Regions from separate parts of the Pseudoalteromonas sp. NZS127 genome, predicted to be linked through region 1. Evidence: predicted binding sites of a transcription regulator. Region 1 holds the regulator's gene; the other holds the start of a gene.

Region 1 (5,802 bases):
GTACGCCACAAAGGTGTTGTGGCAGTACAGCAAGCACTAAATGAGGCTGATATTCGTATTCCATTCCCAATACGTAGTTTAGATTTTGGGGTTAAAGGTGGCGAAAACCTCGATGCAATAATAAGTAATAAAGTAAATACACAATCGTCAAAGCAAGAAGGAGCCGATGGCTCTACAATCAATAAAGAAGACTAGATAACCTGAACGCTGGTTAAATTATATTGCGTAAAAGTTACTTTTAACCAGCGCGTATTTACACAGTAATGTGCGCTGGTTTATTTATTAAACCAGCAACCAAGTTGCGGTGCCTAAAAAGGCAAATATACCTACTATATCGGTTACTGTAGTGAGTATTACACTGCCAGCAAGTGCAGGGTCTATTTTCATACGTTTAAGTATTATAGGAATACACGCACCCGCCACACCCGCAACAACTAAGTTCATAAACATTGCAAACGCCAGTACCGCGCCAAGCATTAAGTCCCATTGCCATAGGGCTATAACACTGGCAATTAAAACAGCCCATAAAATACCGTTTAATGCACCAATGGCTAGCTCTTTTATCATTACAAAACGTTGGTTAGTTTGGTTAATATGACCCACTGCTATACCACGAATAACCAAGGTTAATGACTGGCTACCGGCCACCCCACCCATTGAGGGGACAATGCCGTTAAGCACGGCTAAAATAGGCAGTATTGCTAAAGTGCCTTCAAAAAAGCTGGCAACAAAAGCGGCTGCCAGAGCCGTTAATAAGTTAACACCTAGCCAAACAGAGCGTTTTTTTGAGCTTTTTAAAACCGGTGCGAAGGTATCTTCTTCATCATCAAGACCCGCTAAACCTAATAAGTGATGCTCTGCGTCTTCACGAATTACATCAACAATGTCATCGATAGTAACACGGCCAAGTAGCTGGGCGTTGTCGTCAACTACTGGGGCTGATATCCAGTTATGACGTTCAAATAACTGCGCCACTTCGCTTTCATCCATCGAAATAGGAATAGACTCACAGTCTTCATCCATTAGGTCGTGAACAATTTTTTCGGGCGAATTGGTTAGTAAGGTGCTTAACGATAAAGCGCCTAAAAAACAGTTATGCTTATCGACAACGTAAAGGTCGTCGGTACCCTCAGGGAGTTCGCCGCGCAGACGAATGTAACGCAGTACCACATCTAGGGTTACATCAGGGCGAATGGTTACTGTATCTGTGTTCATCAGCGCGCCAGCAGAGCGTTCCTGATAGGAGAGTGCTTGCGTAGCACGTTCTCTATCTTGAATGTCCATGGCGCTAACCACGTCTTTATAAACCGTGTCAGGCAGGCTTCGCAGTACTTCACCTAAGTCATCGTGGCCCATGTCTTCAGTGGCAGCAGCAATGTGCTTAGGTTCCATTTGGGCAATAATGCCTAAACGTACATCTTCAGAGAGTTCTTCAAGGACATCACCTTGTACATCTGGATCAACTAATTGCCAGAGCAGGCGACGAACTTTATGTGGTGATGATTCTAGTAAAAGTGCGGTATCACAAGGAGCTGTTTTTGCCAGCATGCGCCTAACTTGAACAAACTGACCACTATTGAGTGACTTGGTCACTTGTTGTAATTGTTGTAGTGGATAGTCTTGTTCGAAAGTTTCGGGCATTGGCGTCCTTAATTTATTTTTATAACGTTAGGGAAGAAGTTAGTCATTAACTTCGTTCAGTTTATCTTACTTTTTTTAGCCAAACTAGCTTAAGGTTTCACTAACCCTATATTTTAGCTCGTTTACTTGGTTTAAATAAAGTGCCTACTATTCTTGTTCGTTAAAGCGCTGCGCTATTAATTGGCCAACGGCATGTAAAGCATGCTCTGCATCGGGTCCTTCGCACACTACTTTTACTTCTTTACCTTGGCTGCTTTCTAGTAACATTAAAGCCAGTACGCTATCGCCAGCGGCTTCTTTTTCATCTTGAAATAAGGTAATAGATGCGTCAAATTGTACCGCTAATTGTGCTAATACGGTAGCAGCTCTAGCATGCAGGCCTAGCTTGTTTTTTATTAAAAATGTATTTTCTAAGCGCATAAGATACTCTACTTAAGCTGAACAGATGATTATTTAAATTGAATTATTTTTCTTGCTCGCGATGGCGAATTTTTACATTAGGGTGAGACATAGCAAAGCTTTCACCAATTGTTTGCGCTAAATAAACTGAGCGGTGCTGACCACCAGTACAACCAATAGCAATGGTTAAATAACTGCGATTATTACGCTCTAGGTGTGGTAACCACGTTTGTACAAAGGTTTGAATTTGCCAAGTGAATTTTTGCACAATACTATGACTAGCTAAATAATCTTTTACTGGTTGATCTAATCCAGTTAAAGGCTTGAGCTCCGGTTCCCAGTGTGGGTTTGGTAAAAAACGCGCATCAAAAACATAATCAGCACCTTTGGGAATACCATGCTTAAAGCCAAACGACTCAAAGGTAATGATAAGCTGTTTGTCTTTTTTACCGAGTATGGTTTCACGCATAGATTCAGCAAGTTGATGCACACTTAAATCGGTTGTATCAATGACATGATCAGCCCGCGTTACGAGTACATCGAGTAATTCTTTTTCCTTTTTTATTGCTAAATCTAGCGGTAGCGAATCAATCGAAAGCGGGTGCAAGCGACGTGTTTCTGAATAACGGCGGATTAACGTTTGATCGTCGCTATCTAAATAAAATAACGTTGGTTTAGCAAAGTCGGGTAAGTACTCAAGAATATCGTTAAACTGCTGCTGGTCTTTAGGCAGGTTACGCACGTCTATACTAACGGCTATTTTATCGTAGTTATCAGAGACACTGCGCACTAATGAAGGCAGCAAATTTACCGGAATATTATCTACACAATAGTAACCTAAATCTTCTACAACACGTAAAGCAACTGACTTACCAGAACCTGATCGGCCACTTATAATAATTAATTCCATTTACCACCCCTTTATTAGTAACTAGGATTGATCCAAAATAACTTGGTATAACGCTTCATCAGACTTTGCCGCACGCAATTGCTTACAAAACTCTTTATCGTTTAGTTTATCAGCTATTGTGGCTAGTGTTTTCAAGTGCTGCTGGTTATCGCCATCGGGCACTATAAGCGCAACAAAAATATCAACTGGACGATTATCAATTGCATCAAAATTAATAGCGGTTTCGCTTATTAAAATTAAGGCAAGAGGCTCTTGTGCCCCGCTCATACGGCCATGTGGAATTGCTATTCCTCGGCCAATACCGGTACTACCTAGCTTTTCTCTTGCCAATAAAGCAGTGAGAATATCTTGCTGAGGTAAATACGGCATTTTTTTATGCGCGAGTTCACTGATGAATTCTAAAATTCTTTTTTTACTATTAAAAAGGACCACAGCTTTGCTGCAGTCCTGGCATATAAGTGAGCTTAATTTCATAGTGTTAGTGTCGAGCAAACTTCTCTTTGTGTTTAATTACTTGACGATCGAGTTTGTCAATCAACGAGTCAATGGCAGCGTACATATCTTGGTGTTCGGTCGATGCAAATAGCTCAGCGCCACTTACAAAAATTGTTGCTTCAGCTTTTTGACTTAATTTTTCTACATCGAGAATAACATGCACATTAGTTATGTGATCTGAGTGTCTTTGCAGCTTTGCAAATTTATTATTTACATAGTCTCTTAATGAGTCTGTAATGTCTACATGACGACCAGTTAAGTTTAGTTGCATCAGCATTTTCCTCTTTGTTGTACGTCTTAAATCAAGCTTTTACGTTGATTCGACGGGGGAATAGCCAGAGATTCGCGATATTTTGCAATTGTCCGTCTAGCTACTTTAATTCCTTGCTCAGCCAATATATCTGCAATCTTGCTATCACTCAATGGTTTGGCTAAGTTTTCTGCAGCTATCAACTTTTTAATCAGGGCACGTATGGCAGTTGATGAACATTCGCCACCATTTTCGGTGCTTACATGGCTTGAAAAAAAGTACTTAAGCTCAAAAATGCCACGTGGAGTGTGCATATATTTTTGCGTAGTGACCCGTGAAATAGTCGACTCGTGCATTTCAACTATTTCGGCAACATCGTTTAATACCATAGGTTTCATGGCTTCTGGGCCATGTTCAAAAAACGCTTGTTGCTGCTTAACAATACAATTAGTTACTTTCAGGAGTGTTTCGTTTCTACTTTCTAGGCTTTTAATAAACCATTTAGCTTCTTGTAAGTGCGAGCGAATAAATTGGCTGTCACCGCTGGATTTTACTGTACGAGACATAGCCGCATATTGGCTGTTAACACGTATTTTTGGCATGCTATCTGGGTTTAGCTCTACCACCCAGCGGCCTTTTATTTTTTTAACAGACACGTCAGGTATAACGTATTCAGACTCTTCTCTGACAATAGTATCCGCAGGCTTAGGATTAAGCGTATGAATAAGTGTCATTATTTCTTTAAGCTCTTCTTCTTTGAGCTTAGTTTTTTTCATTAACGTACGATAGTCGCGAGCAGCGAGTAAATCGATATGATCAGTTAACACCATTTTTGTTTCGTTAATATAAGGGGTGTCTTTATCAAATTGATTTAATTGAATGCATAAGCATTCTTGCAAGCTGCGAGCTGCAATACCAACAGGATCAAATAATTGAATGCGCTTTAGCACTGCTTCTATTTCATCTAGTTCTACTTCGTGTTCGTCGTCAGTTTCTTGGTTAAAGCTTGCTAAAAGGTCTTCGCAACTGAGGGTTAAAATACCAGAGTCATCTACGGCTTCAACAATAGCTATGGCAATAGCTTCGTCGGTAGGGCTAAAAGGGGTGAGCTGTAATTGCCACATTAAGTATTCATGCAGGGTTTCGGTTGATGCACCTTGATAAATAGATTCATCTTCAGGCATTGGCCCTGATGAAGAGGCAGGCGCTGCGCTCATATATTCATCCCATGATACATCCATGGCCATGTCGTCGCTTATGGTGTCTTTATTTAGTGCTTCACCGCTATCTTGCTCATACTCGCTTGGGGTGTCGTCAGCAGAGGCGCTAACAGTAATGTCATCTGCTTTTTGCTCGTTTTTACCTGCTGATTCTTCCGTGTAATCTTGTTCATCAACTTCAAGTAATGGGTTGCTATCAAGTGCTTCTTGTATTTCTTGCTGGAGATCCAAGGTACTAAGCTGCAATAAGCGAATAGCCTGTTGCAGTTGCGGAGTCATTGTAAGTTGCTGGCCCATGCGCAGCTGTAATGATTGCCTCATTTATCTCTAACAATCCTTATAAATTGATATGATTAATCTTAGCAGATGCTTATAGTAATAACATAAATATTACAGTTTGAACTGCTCGCCTAAATAAACATCACGTACTGTTTTATCGTTTAATACAAATTCAGGAGTACCAGATGCAATTAGCTCCCCATGAGAAACAATGTAGGCTTTTTCACAAACATCAAGGGTTTCCCTTACATTGTGGTCGGTAATTAGTACGCCAATACCACGATTTTTAAGGTGTTCTATAATTTTTTTAATATCGAGTACTGAAATAGGATCCACGCCAGCAAAGGGCTCATCAAGCAATATAAATTTAGGATCTGCAGCTAAAGCACGTGCTATTTCTACGCGGCGACGTTCACCACCAGATAGTGCCATACCTAAGCTGTCGCGAATATGTTGCAGGCTAAATTCGTCCAACAAACTATTTAGGGTTTCTTCCCTGGCTTGTTTATTTAGTTGCTTACGCGTTTCTAAAATAGCCATTAAATTTTGATACACAGTGAGCTTTCTAAAAATAGAAGACTCTTGTGGTAAATAACCAATACCTAAAC
Region 2 (5,802 bases), on a different contig from region 1:
CTGCTAATATTTGCTTTTATATCATTACTTTGCGAAGTGTTTTTAGCCACACGCAGTATGCGCCGCGGTATGATTTTTGCCGACATTGATATTAATGATTGAGTTTGAGTTTAACTGTCGCTTTTACTTGAATTAAAGTAACAGCTAAGATACAAAGGCTGACATTGAAAGTTATTTTACAGGGACAAATTTAATGAAACTTAAACAAGTATTTATCGGGGCATTATTATCAACATGCGCACTTAGCGTATCAGCAAATTCTGCATTTAAAGAGCCAAGCGATGCTATTGAATATCGCCAAGCTGCATTTTCTATGCTCTCAGTACAAATTAGTGACATGGGCGCTATGCTTAAGGGCAAAATACCTTTTGATGCAGAACAATTTAAAGCACGTGCAAATAACGCAGCTGCACTGGCAAAAATGCCATGGGAAGCGTTTTACGAAGGCACTGATAAGGGTGATACTGCTGCACTTGCCGCTGTTTGGGCTGAAAACGACACTTTTATGAAAAAAGCAACTGCATTTCAGCAATACGCAGATGAACTTGCTGTAGCTGCACAGTCTGGCGACAAAGCGGTTATTGGTAAAGCGTTTGGCGCATGGGCCAAAGGCTGTAAAGATTGCCACACACAATTTAAAGACTAAGTTATTTAAATAATAAAGGCGCCTACTTAATTCATAACCGGATTTAAATAGGCGCTTTTTTACTTTTAACCCAAGTTAAGTAAATAACTAAGTGGCTCGCTGCCCCAGGTGGTCATAAGCACTACAAGCAATATTAAAAATACTATCCATGCTAACCAAGGTGCTTTAGTAAGTATTGCTGGTTTTTCATTTGGCTGCTGCTTCGTTCCGATGATCATCGCCTTAACTAAAGGCTTGCCTTTAATCTTATAAAATACAATTGCTAAAACATGCAAACCAATAGCATAAAGTAAAATATCAAAGTTTAAACTATGTAACCAATTAGCAAAATCAACTGTACTGCTCGACACGTACTGCGCTAATGGCCCATCCGTTAAAATACCATCACTACTCATTAAACCACTAACGAGCTGCGTAATAATAAGTATAAAAAACAACAGCACCATATAGCTACCTGGCGCAGAATGCCCAAGCGGGTTTTTATTAGTTTTAAGTGATGCTATTACCGCTTGCGGTGAGTGTATTAACGCGCTTAACCTAGCTGTTTTACTACCTATAAGCCCCCATATTAACCGCGTTAAAACAAGTGCCAAGGTAAAAAAACCAGCAATAAAGTGCAGTTCAATCATACCTTCTTCAATGCTAAAATAGAGCACTGCAATACTAAACACTAATAACCAGTGAAAGCTTCTGACAAAGCCATCCCATACTTTTACTTTAAACATTAGTTATCTCGCTAATTAAGTTATTGTTTCATTATTTCAAAATTTGTTTAGATTTGCATTAAACCTATTATTTAAAGCATGCTTTATGGCACACTTAAGCAATTAATTTTACTGGCTAATATTTCTGCAAATGAACAGACCATCGCGTGCAATTTTAAAAGGCTTTGTTGATATGTTACCGCTTTGTTTGGCGGTGATCCCTTGGGGAATACTCTGTGGCTCACTGGCTATTCAAAATGGCTTTACTGCCCTTGAAACTCAAGCGATGTCGTTATTAGTATTTGCTGGCTCTGCGCAGCTTGTCGCTATTGAGTTAATTGCGGGAAATACGCCACTACTCACCATTTTATTTACTACCTTTATAATTAGCTCTCGGCATTTTTTATATGGCTTAGCGGTACGTCATAAAGTAATTGAGCAACCTTTGCGCTGGCGTCTACCGGTAAGCTTTGTATTGACCGATGAGTTATTTGCATTTTCGCACCACCCTAAAGCCTATCGTACAAAAATACGTTTAATTTACGCACTTAGCGCCGGCTTTAGCTTTTATATTGCATGGAATTTATGGACGTTTATAGGCATTGTTGCTGGTACTATGCTCCCCGATTTAACCCATTTAGGCCTCGACTTTGCTATAGCCGCTACATTTATAGCTTTAGTTATTCCGGGTATTAAAAGTCTCGCCTCACTCGTTACAGTTATAGTAGCTGGCACTAGCGCTACACTGTTTAAAAGTACCGGATTTGAGTTATGGCTGGTGAGCTCTGCATTACTGGCTATGAGCGCAGGATACTTTACAGCAAGAATAACTGCTAAAAAGGAGCGCAACTTATGATGACCACTATTTTACTAATGGCCTGTATTACCTTTTTTACCCGTTACTTATTTTTGCACCGCGCTTTACCCTTTAAAGTTGGGCCTAAAATGCAACAATTTTTAAGTTTTAGTGCACCAGCGGTACTTACGGCTATTTGGGTACCTATTGTATTTTTAAACGATGATGGCATTAATTTACATTGGCAAAACCCTTATTTAAGTGCGGCTATAGTCGCTATTATTGTGGCTTATAAAACCCATAATATTTATTACACTACGATTGCGGGTATGGGGTTGTTTTTAATTTTAAATTAAAAACAACCTTAATATATACAACAACCATATTAAGCAATGTACTTAAAAGAGTAGATTGAGCATCAAAAAATATAAGGTAAAGCATAAATAATGCACAAGTTTCATCAGTTAAGCGCCACCAGTTTACAAGGTAACACCATTAATTTTAGCGAGTTTGCTGGTAAAGTCGTGCTTATTGTAAACACGGCAAGCAAGTGCGGCTTTACCTACCAGTACGAGTCATTACAGGCTTTGCATAATAAATATGCTAGCCAAGGCTTAGTAATTTTAGGATTTCCGTGTAATCAGTTTAATCAGCAAGAACCGGGAGATGCACAGCAGATAGAGCAAGGATGTTTAATAAACTACGGGGTTAATTTTTTAATGGCCGCTAAAGTAGAGGTAAACGGAGAGCATGCTCATCCGGTATTTCGTTATTTGAAATCGACACAACCTGGCTTTTTAACTCGCAAAATAAAGTGGAACTTTACTAAGTTTTTAATCGCAGCAGACGGCTCACCAATTAAACGCTATGCACCCTTTACCAAGCCAGAAAAGCTAGAGCTCACCATTCAAAAAGCACTGCAACAAAGTAATAAGTAACGCCGCTTAAAAGTAATAAAGAGGCACACAGCCTCTTTATTGCCAATCTAATCAAAATTTAAACATACATAAAAGCGTACATTTAGAGTCTAATTCACATTGGTACTTTAGTTATACTAGCGCAATTTAATCGGTGTAATCGCTTAAATCGTCTTCGCCTAGGTTTTTACGCAAGCGCTTTTGCTCAAGGTAGTCTTCCAACTTTTTCTTAACCTTTTGCTTGTTCTTATCGTGCTGATTACGCCCGAGCATTTCGTACTCGTCTTCAACAAAATCGTCATCTAGCGCATCGTAACTAAATGTCTTACCCACAACCCACTCCATAAAGTGTTTGAGACCAACCAAGGATTTTATAATCGCAATAATTGGTAAAATTAAAATGTTCGACACATAAAGTGCAATGCAGTTTAGCGCCAAAATAAAGCCATGTAGCTATCTTAAATAGCCTTCATGTCAATACTGTGAATAAATAGCGCTAAATTAGCTTTATGGAAAGTGAGAGTTTTTTATCGTATCGATAAATAAAATTAATTATTGCTCTAGCTTTAGCCAATTTGACTAAAAAATAGTTTTTTTATAATAAACCCTTGCTATGGTTAATAACACAAATAAAACCAACTTATTGTTTAATATAATAAAAAAACATTGGCACTAAACTTGTTATTACTTATTTATCATCAATAAAAAACTGAGAATAAATATGAAAAAATTACTATTAGTGAGCACTTTAATATGTGCACCTGCCGTTATGGCGCATAATGATAACGATTCAACAGTGTCATTTAATAATGAGCAATGTAATGTAGAATTTAAAAATGATGTACGTATTAAGCCTGACGAACTAGAGATTTTTACCGCCAATAAGCAAACTATGCAATTTAATACCAATGGCAATTTAACCATTAATGGTGAATCGGTAGCGCTTAATCATTCCCAGCAAAAGGCGCTAACTCAATATTCAGATAGTTTACGCACGCAATTACCCGAAGTAGCAGATATAGCCTTAGAAGGCGTTAAAATTGCCGGTGTTGCACTGCAAGAAGTTGCTAATGCTTTTAATATTGATGGCCTCGATAATATCTCATCGTTAATGGACGACATTAAACTTGAAGTACAAAATACTTTTTATCAACAAGACACCTTTGTTATGGGCCAGCAAAGTTTTAATCAATTTGGTGAAAACTTTGAGCAGCAGTTCGAACAACAAATAGAGAGCGCTGTTGAGTCGGCTGTAATGCAATCTATGGGGAGTATTTTAGTTGCTTTAGGTTCTGAATTACTTGGCTCAGGAGGCGACATGCAAGCCTTTGAGCAACGTATGGAAAACATGGGTACGCAAATAGAAGAAAAAGTAGAGCAGCATGCCGATGCGCTCGAAAAGCGTGCCAATGCCTTATGCGAAAATTTTGCCAATATAGCTAAACAAGAAGAGCAGTTAGTAGTCCAAGTACCTGAACTTAAAGGTTACCAATTATTTAGCTTTAAACAAAACTAGTTTGCAAACTTCACTTAGGTGATTATTTAACATCCCTTTGCAGCCGTTACGCTTAACTTAACGGCTGTTTTTTATTGTGCCGCAAAACTTGTTACAAGCTGTTGATCCCCCTTAAATTAGGCTACTTTTTTTGCTAGTAAGGTAAGTTTACCCAGTGTGACAATTGCTTGCTCTATTTGCTCACTCCACTGCACACCATAACTTAGCCTTATACAGCTTTTGTATTTATTTGAAGCTGAAAATATCAACCCTGGAGTAATGCTTATACCTACCTCAAGCGCTAATAAAAATAGCTTTTGGCTATCATACTCGCTGCCTAAGTCTAACCAAATAACACAGCCACCTTGTGGATCGCTGATCCGTGTACCTTTTGGCATAGCTTGCTGTAAGCAACGTCGCATATGCTCTTTATTAGTGCGTAAACGCTGCCTAAGTACTTTTAAATTACGGTCGTATTCACCGCTAAAAACAAATTCTGATAACGTCCATTGATTAATTAGTGAGGTAGAACAACTCAATGCTCTTTTATAACGCCTAGCTTGCCCTGCAAATTTTCCCGCAATAAGCCAACCAACTCGATAACTAGGGGCAGCCGTTTTAGAAAAAGACGAACAACTTAGCACCAAGCCTTTTTTGGAATACGCTATAGCCGGTGTACCTCGTTTGGGTGTAAAGTATAGGTCACCATATACGTCATCTTCAATGAGCACTACGTTATGGCTTTCAACTAGTTCCACCAGTTGTTCTCGATTTTCATCTGGCATAAAACTACCAACCGGATTACTAATAGCCGTAGAAAATAAACACGCTTTAATATCGTGCTCATTAAGCGCCTGCGCTAAATCGTTTAGCCAAATACCATTATCTGGGCATAAAGGTATTTCTAGTGCTTTAAGGCCTAAACTTTCTATTAACTCTATAATTCCGTGATAACAAGGGCTCTCTATGGCCACTACATCACCGGGCTTAGTTACGCATTTGAGTGCAATTGCCAGTGCTTCTTGCGCACCATTAGTGATCACCATTTCATCCATATTAATACCAATGCCAAAGTCTAAATAGCGATGAATAAGCTGCTTTTTTAACGGTGCATAACCATCCAGTGGCCCGTAATTAATAGCGCTACTACCGGCAAGTGTCATTACTCGGCGCATATTTCTGGCTAAGGCTTTATCGGTTGGTGCCGCAGCAACCGGGTTAGCTACTCCAAAAGGCACCACATG

Evidence for each region. The regulator sigma-54, encoded in region 1, starts transcription at its own class of promoters, with help from an activator protein. The targets are predictions, from matches to a motif close to GTTGGCACGNNNNTNGNNT.
Region 2: a site for sigma-54 is predicted at 3,729-3,747, ahead of I6E78_RS14125 (YggN family protein). Genes of this name have one in related genera too.

The regions. Positions count from the first base shown of each region.
Region 1 is NZ_JADYWN010000001.1:143,461-149,262, reverse strand. Features, by position in the region: gene I6E78_RS00735 (mechanosensitive ion channel family protein) at 1-195, shown strand, start outside; gene mgtE (magnesium transporter) at 283-1,641, opposite strand; gene I6E78_RS00725 (HPr family phosphocarrier protein) at 1,789-2,061, opposite strand; gene rapZ (RNase adapter RapZ) at 2,105-2,950, opposite strand; gene ptsN (PTS IIA-like nitrogen regulatory protein PtsN) at 2,972-3,424, opposite strand; gene hpf (ribosome hibernation promoting factor) at 3,429-3,716, opposite strand; gene I6E78_RS00705 (RNA polymerase factor sigma-54) at 3,743-5,236, opposite strand; gene lptB (LPS export ABC transporter ATP-binding protein) at 5,306-5,802, opposite strand, start outside.
Region 2 is NZ_JADYWN010000016.1:56,523-62,324, forward strand. Features, by position in the region: gene I6E78_RS14090 (DUF2721 domain-containing protein) at 1-102, shown strand, start outside; gene I6E78_RS14095 (c-type cytochrome) at 194-646, shown strand; gene I6E78_RS14100 (cytochrome b/b6 domain-containing protein) at 712-1,371, opposite strand; gene I6E78_RS14105 (AzlC family ABC transporter permease) at 1,502-2,206, shown strand; gene I6E78_RS14110 (AzlD domain-containing protein) at 2,203-2,502, shown strand; gene I6E78_RS14115 (glutathione peroxidase) at 2,593-3,084, shown strand; gene I6E78_RS14120 (PA3496 family putative envelope integrity protein) at 3,211-3,396, opposite strand; gene I6E78_RS14125 (YggN family protein) at 3,785-4,579, shown strand; gene I6E78_RS14130 (aminotransferase-like domain-containing protein) at 4,696-5,802, opposite strand, start outside.